2 regions of the Ensifer sp. 38_S197 genome follow, and region 1 is predicted to be linked to the other one. Evidence: riboswitches for the same ligand, from Rfam matches in the RefSeq annotation. Region 1 holds a riboswitch; the other holds the start of a gene.

Region 1 (4,551 bases):
ATAACCATGGGCGCCCGCGTCATCGGGCCGGAACTGGCGAAGTCGATCGTCGATACCTGGCTCGCGTCCGAATTCGACCCGAACGGCCCCTCGGCCGGCAATGTCGAGGCGATCGACCGTCTCGATGCTGCTAGAGCGGGATGAGGAAAAGTGTGTGCGGTTTTCCGCCCGCGTCCCGCTCACGTATATCAAGGCATCACAGTTCTCGCGACGCCCGTTGATCCTCCCTCAGGCATCGTGACGAGACGCCCGGCAGCAATGCCGGGCGTTTTCATGTTCGGGATTGTCCGTCGTCTTGACGAAGCTTCCGTAAATATTTGAACATTCTTGCGGATCGTCAAACGAAGGGCGCCGCCGCATGACTGAAACAACCTCGACCGGGCCGCAGCAAAGCGCGCATCACCATGTCTCGCGCATGAGGGGCCGCGACACGCACGAACATCACAGGACGGCAACGACGCTCGAACTTCTGTTCGACCTGACTTTCGTCATCGCCTTCAGCCTTGCCGCCTCGCAGCTCGCGCATCTCTTCGCCGAGGGCCACTTCATCGCCGGGCTGATCGGCTTCGGCTTCGCTACATTCGCCATCTGCTGGGCCTGGATCAATTTCAGCTGGTTCGCCTCGGCCTACGACACGGATGACTGGATCTTCCGCAGCGTCACCATGGTGCAGATGGTCGGCGTCCTGATCCTGGCGATCGGCCTGCCGCCGATGTTCGAGTCGATCGACAAGGGCGAGCACCTCAACAACGGCGTCATGGTGCTCGGCTATGTCGTCATGCGCGTGGCGATGGTCTTCCAGTGGCTGCGCGCCAGCCGGCAGGACCCGGCGCGGCGCGAGGCGTGCATGGTCTATGTGAAGGCGATCAGCGCTGCCCAACTCGGCTGGATCGTGCTGATCTTCTTTGATTTCTCGCTGGCGGTGACCTTTGCCATGGTTGTCGTGCTGACGGCGATCGAGATGCTCGGTCCCTATATCGCCGAGATACGGTATGGCGGAACGCCCTGGCATGCGCATCACATCGCCGAGCGCTATGGGCTGCTCGCGATCATCGCGCTCGGGGAAGGGGTGGTCGGCACGGTTGCCTCGATCTCCGCGGTGGTCGAGGGCGAGGGCTGGAACCTCGATGTCGCGCTCGTCTGCCTCGCGGGCACGGGGCTCACCTTCGGCATGTGGTGGATCTATTTCCTGCTGCCGAGCGCCGAAATCCTGCACCACCACCGTCTCAAGCGGTCCTTCGTCTGGGGCTATGGCCACATGCCGATCTTCGCATCGATCGTCGCAACCGGCGCCGGGCTGCATGTGGCGGCCTACTATATCGAGCACAAGGCGCATATCGGCTCGGTCGCAACGGTGCTGACGGTCGCGGTGCCCGTCGCGTTCTACATCGGCCTTCTCTACGCGATGTACGCCTATCTGCTGCAGCAGGCGGACCGGCTGCATCTCTGGCTGCTCGTGGGCACGGCGCTGGTGTTGGTCGCCTCCGTAGCCGCGGCGATGGCCGGGCTCGACATGGCCGCGTGCCTGATCATCCTGACGCTGGCGCCTGTCGTCACCATCGTCGGCTACGAGGTGGCGGGGCACCGGCACCGCATGGCGGCGCTGGAGCGCAGCCTGCATGAGGGTGGGGCGACGCATTGATTTTGCGAATCGAAACAACGGCTTGTTCTTCGGTGCTGACGCGGTGATTCAGGTGGTTCAGAGGTTGAATCAACTGGTCTGATTGCGACAGCGCGCGGACCGCGAACGTGGAGCGAGTAGGGCGCTTGCCCCTCTCCTCGGGGTCAACCCGAGGACTAACCCTCTCCCCGCAGGCGGGGAGAGGGGACGAGTTCTTTCGCCGGCCCGGAGCCTTTGATCGACCCCCGTGTGGACGCTGTTCTCGAAGACCAAGGGTTAGTCAAGGTGACAAGGGTGCGGCGCGTCTCCTTCTCCCCGCTTGCGGGGAGAAGGTGGCCGGTAGGCCGGATGAGGGGCGAGCCGAGCGCCGGTACCTCACAGGCGTGGCGGTCGCTCAGGCGTTGACCAGCGCCAGCTTGGCGCGGGCGTCGAGGATTTGGGCGCAGGCGTTGGCCGCTTCCGTGCCTTTGACGACGAAGTGCTCGCGGAAGAAGGCGATCAGCGGTTCGCTTTCCTGGAAATTGTGCGGCGTCAGCACAGCGGAAAGTACCGGTACATCGGTGTCGAGCTGTACGCGCATCATGCCGTCAAGGACGGTGCCGGCGACGAAGTCATGGCGGTAGATGCCGCCGTCGACGACGAAGGCGGTGCCGAGGATCGCGGCATAGCGGCCGGTCCTGGCAAGCGTCTGCGCATGCAGCGGAATTTCGAGCGCGCCCGGCACGTCGAAGATCTCGACATCGGCGGCCGAGCCGCCGAGCTTCGTCCATTGCGCAACGAAGGCATCGACGCAGCGGTCGACGATATCGGCATGCCAGCGGGCACGGACGATCGCGATCTTGGCGGCGGGTTGGGACAGAATGGTCATGGTCTCAAGCCTTTCAGGGTTTGGCGTTTCCAATGATCCCGTCGGGCGAACATGCATGCGCGCGGGGTCCCGTCGCGGGGCCCACGTTCCTGCTTGCTCTCTTCCATCCGGACTGTGACCGTCGGCTCCGGAATTCGACCGGATCTGCTGACCCCCAGGGTAAAACCCAAAGGCGCTCGCGGGCTCCGGCCTTTCAGCCGCTACCGCCGGTGGGGAATTTCGCCCCGCCCTGAGAACAACGCGACTATATAGCCCGGCCGTGCGCGGTCAAACGCACGGTGCGACGAAAATGCCGGAAATCACGACAGATTTTTCCCGGGACCGACGTCACCGGAAAATATCGTTCCGATGACGTCCGGCTCACTCACTCGCGAATGACGAGCAGATCCTTGGCGGCGAAGCGCAGCGTGACATTGTCGCCGGAGACCGGCGGGGTGACGCCCGGATTGTTGAACATGTCGAAGGAGATGACGTCGCCGCCGACGCGCAGGCGCGTGCGGATGACCGAGCCGAGGAAGCTGGTCGAGACGACCTCGCCGGCAAGTGCGGTATCGCCCTTCGCGCCCTCGGCGATCGAGCCCGCTTCGGGACGCAGCGCCAGCGAGATGCTGTCGCCGCCCTTCATGCCGGCAATCGGGTCCTTGAGCGCCACCTGCTGGTTGCCGATCGTCACGGACCCGGAAGCCGGATCGGCGACCTTGCCCTCGATGATGTTCAGCGTGCCGACGAAGGACGCGACGAAGCGCGTCGACGGCGTGTTGTAAATCTCGAAGGGGGTGCCGATCTGGTCGGCGCGGCCGGCATTCATGACGACGATGCGGTCGGAGATCGACAGGGCCTCTTCCTGATCATGGGTGACGAAGACGGTGGTGATGCCCAGCTGCTGCTGGATCTGCCGGATTTCCTCGCGCAGTGACACGCGGATCTTGGCGTCGAGCGCCGAAAGCGGCTCGTCGAGCAGCAGCACCTGCGGCTTGACCGCAATGGCGCGGGCAAGGGCCACGCGCTGCTGCTGGCCGCCGGAGAGCTGGTAGGGGAAGCGGTCCGCCAGGTGCTCGAGCTTGATCAGCCCGAGCATCTGCTTCACCCGTGCCTCGATCTCCGACTTGTCGACGCCCGCGACCTTGAGGCCGAAGGCGACGTTGTCTTGCACGTTCATGTTGGGAAACAGCGCATAGGCCTGGAACACCATGCCGATGTTGCGCTGGTTGGGCTTCAGCGAATTCTGGTCGCGGCCGTTGATGACGATCTTGCCGCTGGTCGGCGTCTCGAAACCGGCGATCATGCGAAGCACGGTCGTCTTGCCGCAGCCCGAGGGCCCGAGGAAGGAGACGAACTCGCCCTTCTCGATGTTCATGTTGAAATCATGCACGACCTGAACCGGGCCGAAGGACTTCTTGATGCTGGTGAGTGACAGGAAACTCATGAGTGCGGTCCTCAGGCCTTGGGGGGCGCGCTTTTCTGGAAGCGCGAAACGAGCTGGATGAGGCCGAGGCAGCCCCAGGTGATGCCGAATGCGATGACGGCGAGTGCTGCCGGCTCATAGGCGCGGTTGGCGCCGAGAAGCTGCATGTAGGGGCCAAAGGCCGGCCGGTTGAGCAGCGCCGCCATGGTGAATTCGCCGATGACGATGGCAAAGGTCAGGAAGGCGCCCGAAAGCACCGCGACGAGCACGTTCGGCAGGATGATCTTTGCCAGGATCGTGGCCCATCCTGCGCCGAGGCTCTGGGCGGCTTCGGTGAGCGTCGCGACGTCGATGGTCCGAAGTCCCGTATCCACGGCACGATACATGTAGGGCAAAGCGAGCGTGGCATAGCCGAACATCAAGAGGATGTTGGTGCCGGTGACCGTGCCGGTCAGCGGCAGCCAGCTCGAGGTGTTGTAGAGCCGGATATAGCCGAAGACGATGACGATGGCCGGAATGACCAGCGGCAACAGCGTGATGAACTCGATAACCGGGCGCAGCCGCGGCAGCTTGAGCCGGACCCAATAGGCGGTCGGTACGACGAGCAGCACGCCGAAGATGATGGTGAACAGCGCCTGCATCACCGAATAGGTGAAG
Region 2 (4,551 bases), 1.4 Mb from region 1:
GATCATCACGTGCGAACGTGCGCCACCGTCCTCGACGAGGTCGACTTCGTTTGCGGTCGCAAGCAGATTGCGCGACGGGATGGCGACGGCACCTTCCGGCGAGATGCCCGACGGCAGCAATTGCAGCAGTTCGGGCTCCGCACCGGTGTCCTTGTAAACGCCAACGACCGAAGCACGCTCCGAAAGCAGGAAGAACAGGTTGTCGTCACCGAACTTCGCCGCGTCCAGGCCCTCGGGCTCGACGCCCTTGGCAGAAGAACGCTTCTCCGGATAGTGGCCGATCGCGGCAATGGCATGCTCGAAGCTCGCACCCGATTCGTAGAGGACCTTGCCGGTCGTATCGAAGATCGTGAAGCCGCGCGAACCGCCTTCGTAGTCGCCTTCGTTGGCGACGACGATCCGGTTGTCATCGAGCCACTTCACCGCATCCGGCTCGCGCTTGCGGCCCGGCTGTTCGTCCTTGAAGGCAATCGCACCGTTGCGCTTGGTGTCGATGTCCTTGAGGTCAACCGTGCCGGCGGAGAAATGCGTCTTCACCGTCGCGGTCTTGCCGTCGATGATGACGATGTGGTTGTTTTCCTGCAGCGTCAGCGCAATCTCGTCCTTGCTGTTGAAGGAGACGAATTCCGGCTCCGGATCCTCGCCGGCGATTTCGGCAAGACCTGTCAGCGTCACACGCTTCAGCGCGCCGCAATCGGCAACGCCGTCCTTCAGGGACAGGATGACCAGGTCGCCGGCCGGCATCTGCGGGATCTTGCCTTCGTTCACGTCCTCGTCACGCTCGTTTTCAATGGCGATCGCTGCAAGCGTGCGATCCTTGTTGACGGCGACCGAGTCCGGCTGACCGCCGAGGTCACAGGTTGCCTCAACCTTCTTCGAAGCGAGATCGACCACAGCGAGAAGACCGGAAGGCTTGACGAAGCTTTCGCGCGTGTTGACCGCAACGAGCGCCTTGGCGCCGGCAACGGTGACGGAGGTCGGCTCACCATCGAAGGAGATCGTGCCGGCAGCCTTCGGCGCCTTGGCATCGGTGATGTCGATCAGGCCGACGCGCTTGCCCGGGCTGTCCGAGTAGATCAGCGTATTGCCGTCCTCGCTGGCCGTGATGATCTCGGCGGACGTCGGCGCCTTGCGCGCGTCGCCTTCAGGCAGATTGTCGGCGACAGCGAAGGATGCAATCCGGTTGAATACGGGCTCGGCCGCCGCGGGAAAAGCCGCGGAAGCGAGAAGGATGGCGGCAAGTGCCGCCACGCGCGATGCATTGGTCATAAAATCCCCCATGGACACTACTGAAAAACATGGGGTTTCTGCGCGATGGGGATGACAGCCGAATGACAGCCGAACGGTTTTGCACCACTCAGGCGGCGGCGGTCTCCCGCTCGCGCCTGATTTCGTTGCGCATGATGAACAGCGAGGCTGCGAGGATCAGCACGGCACCGATCCAGAGATAGCCGGTCGGCGCGTAGCCAAAGACCAGCCAGCCGGCGAAAACATTGAGCGGCAGCTTCAGATCATCGAAGGGCTGCACATAGGCTGCGTCAGCAACCGTGTAGGCCAGTGTCAGCAGATATTGCGCGAAAACGGTGAGAACCCCGGCGAGCACGAGAAGGCCGAGTGCCGCGCCGTCCGGAACCGCAAAACCAGCCGTCAGCGCTATGACGCCATTGATCGGGGTCAGGAGAACAAGCAGCCAGATGGTGATCGTTTCGGGACGCTCGGTGCTCGTCAGGCTCTTCGTGATGAGTGACGACGCGCCCCACAGCAACGCGGAGAGGATCGGCAGCAAGGCCGCCCAGGTGAAGCTGTCCGACCAGGGTTCGAGAATGATCATGGCGCCAGCAAATCCGACCGCCGTCGCGGTCCAGCGCGCCGGGCCGACGCGCTCGCCAAGAAACAGGCGAGCGCCAAGGATGATGAAGAACGGCGAGGTCATGACCAGGGCGATCGCCTGCCAGATCGGCACGTGAGCGAGGCCGGAGACCCAGGCTCCGACGCCGAAGGCGGCGAGCGCCACACGCACCACATGGCGCCAAGGGTAATCGGTGCGCATCGCCGAAAGTCCGGCACGGCGCAGGAACGGCAGGGAAAACAGGAAGGCGAAGGCATATTGCCAGAAGGCCGTGGCGGCGGCGGGAAAGCCGAGCGTCATCGTCAGCCATTGGGTCACGACGTTGAGGCCGGCGAAGGCTATGCCGGCCAGCACCATGAAGCCGGCTCCGGCCATGGCACGCGAGGAGGAAAAGCCGAGGGAAGTCTGATTCACGTCATGCACCCTGAGAAACGGACAAACACAAATCAGGACGCATGAGCGCACGGCACGACGCCGGGCAGCCCTGCCCTTCGTGCCGACGACCATTCTCTTTCATCCGGACTATGACCGTCGGCTCCGGAGTTGCACCGGATCTGCTGACCCCTCCCCCTGTTCCAGGAGAGAGGCGCTCGCGGGCTTGGGCCACCGCTTAGCGTTACCGCGACCTTGGCGCGCCGTGAAAGACGCGCGGCGCTGTCGTGCCCTTACCGCCGGTGGGGACTTTCACCCCGCCCTGAGAATGGGCAAGCCGTAGAGCAAATGGCGGGAGGCTGCAAGAGCCCCTCGAAATGCAAAAGGGTCCGGCTTTCGCCGAACCCTCGAATACCTGGACTGCCGGCCTCGTGTCCGGCCGCCAAGCAAATCTGATCAGCCGTTGACGGCGTCCTTCAGGCCCTTGCCGGCCGTGAACTTCGGCACGTTGCGAGCCGGGATATCAACTTCCGCACCCGTGGACGGGTTGCGGCCCTTCGAGGCTTCGCGGCGCGAAACCGAGAAGTTGCCGAAGCCGACCAGGCGAATGTCGCCGCCGTTCTTCAGCTCGCCCTGGATGGTCTCGAAAACTGCATCAACTGCAGAAGATGCGTCGGTCTTGGAAAGTCCGGCCTTCTCAGCAACGGCAGACACGAGCTCATTTTTGTTCATGTTTCCACCCCTTTCAGATTGGTTCGAAACGACTGTGTTTTAAGGCGCGGCGGCTTGCGCATCGCCCGCGTCTTGCCTTTCCCAATTGCGCCTAATCCCTTGGAATGCAAGGCTTGCGGCGTGCTTTTACAACAAAAAAGACCGGCCAGAGGCCGGTCTTCCCAATTTTTCTGCAAAATCGGCGCCGCGTGAGGGCGCGGCGCCCATTGCCTGGCACTTTTTAGTGGGCGATCGAAGAACCCGCTTCGTCCTGCGAATCAACCGCTGCGACGGTCGCCGGCTCGTTTGCCGGGTCCCAGTCGATCGGCTCCGGCCTGCGCACCAGAGCGTGTTCGAGAACTTCGCCCATCCGCGAAACCGGGATGATTTCGAGCGCGTTCTTCACGTTGTCCGGGATCTCGGCGAGATCCTTGGCGTTCTCTTCGGGGATCAACACCTTCTTGATGCCACCCCGAAGAGCCGCGAGCAGCTTCTCCTTGAGACCGCCGATCGGCAGCACCCGGCCGCGCAGCGTGATCTCGCCGGTCATCGCCACATCCTTGGAGATCGGGATGCCGGTCATGATCGATACGATCGCGGTTGCCATGGCGACACCAGCCGACGGGCCATCCTTCGGCGTTGCGCCTTCCGGCAGGTGCACGTGGATGTCACGCTTGTCGAACAGCGGAGGCTCGATGCCGAAATCGATCGCCCGCGAACGGACATAGGACGCCGCCGCCGAAATCGATTCCTTCATCACGTCACGCAGGTTGCCGGTGACCGTCATGCGGCCCTTGCCGGGCATCATGACGCCTTCGATCGTCAGCAGTTCGCCGCCGACCTCGGTCCAGGCAAGACCCGTGACCACGCCGATCTGATCGTCGCGTTCGGCTTCGCCGTGACGGAAGCGCGGCACACCCAGGTAGTCGTTGATGTTGTCCGCCGTGACTTCGACCGTCTTGGTCTTGCCCTTGATGATCTCGGTCACCGCCTTGCGGGCGAGCTTCATCAATTCGCGCTCGAAGTTACGGACACCGGCTTCCCGCGTGTAGGTCTGGATGACCGCCATCAGGGCCCCGTCGCTCACGGAGAACTCCTTCGGCTGCAGAGCGTGGTCGCGGATCGCCTTCGGCAGCAGGTGCCGCTTGGCGATCTCCAGCTTTTCCTCTTCGGTATAGCCGGCGATGCGGATCACTTCCATGCGGTCCATCAACGGCGCCGGAATGTTCAGCGTGTTGGCCGTGGTGATGAACATCACGTTGGACAGGTCGTATTCGACTTCCAGGTAGTGGTCCATGAAGGTCGAGTTCTGTTCCGGATCCAGCACCTCGAGCAGAGCCGACGACGGATCGCCGCGGAAGTCCTGGCCCATCTTGTCGATTTCGTCGAGCAGGAACAGCGGGTTGGACCGCTTCGCCTTCTTCATCGACTGGACGACCTTGCCCGGCATGGAGCCGATATAGGTACGGCGGTGGCCGCGGATCTCGGCTTCGTCACGAACGCCGCCCAGCGCCATGCGCACATATTCGCGGCCGGTCGCCTTGGCGATCGACTTGGCGAGCGAGGTCTTGCCGACGCCCGGAGGGCCGACGAGGCACAGGATCGGGCCCTTGATCTTC

The links. A riboswitch is a leader RNA that binds a small molecule or an ion and turns the genes downstream of it on or off. The one in region 1 is predicted to bind FMN.
Region 2: it holds a riboswitch for FMN, as region 1 does, so the genes downstream of both, AC1Z3V_RS23645 (DMT family transporter) here and AC1Z3V_RS30260 (6,7-dimethyl-8-ribityllumazine synthase) in region 1, are expected to answer to the same signal.

The regions. Positions count from the first base shown of each region.
Region 1 covers NZ_JBXOVZ010000002.1:3,546,293-3,550,843, reverse strand. The annotation lists gene derI (D-erythrulose-4-phosphate isomerase) at 1-144, shown strand, start outside; gene AC1Z3V_RS30265 (low temperature requirement protein A) at 359-1,642, shown strand; gene AC1Z3V_RS30260 (6,7-dimethyl-8-ribityllumazine synthase) at 2,016-2,489, opposite strand; FMN riboswitch at 2,581-2,730, opposite strand; gene AC1Z3V_RS30255 (ABC transporter ATP-binding protein) at 2,854-3,915, opposite strand; gene AC1Z3V_RS30250 (ABC transporter permease) at 3,927-4,551, opposite strand, start outside.
Region 2 covers NZ_JBXOVZ010000002.1:2,177,916-2,182,466, reverse strand. The annotation lists gene AC1Z3V_RS23650 (esterase-like activity of phytase family protein) at 1-1,281, opposite strand, end outside; gene AC1Z3V_RS23645 (DMT family transporter) at 1,358-2,263, opposite strand; FMN riboswitch at 2,351-2,555, opposite strand; gene hupB (DNA-binding protein HupB) at 2,678-2,953, opposite strand; gene lon (endopeptidase La) at 3,174-4,551, opposite strand, start outside.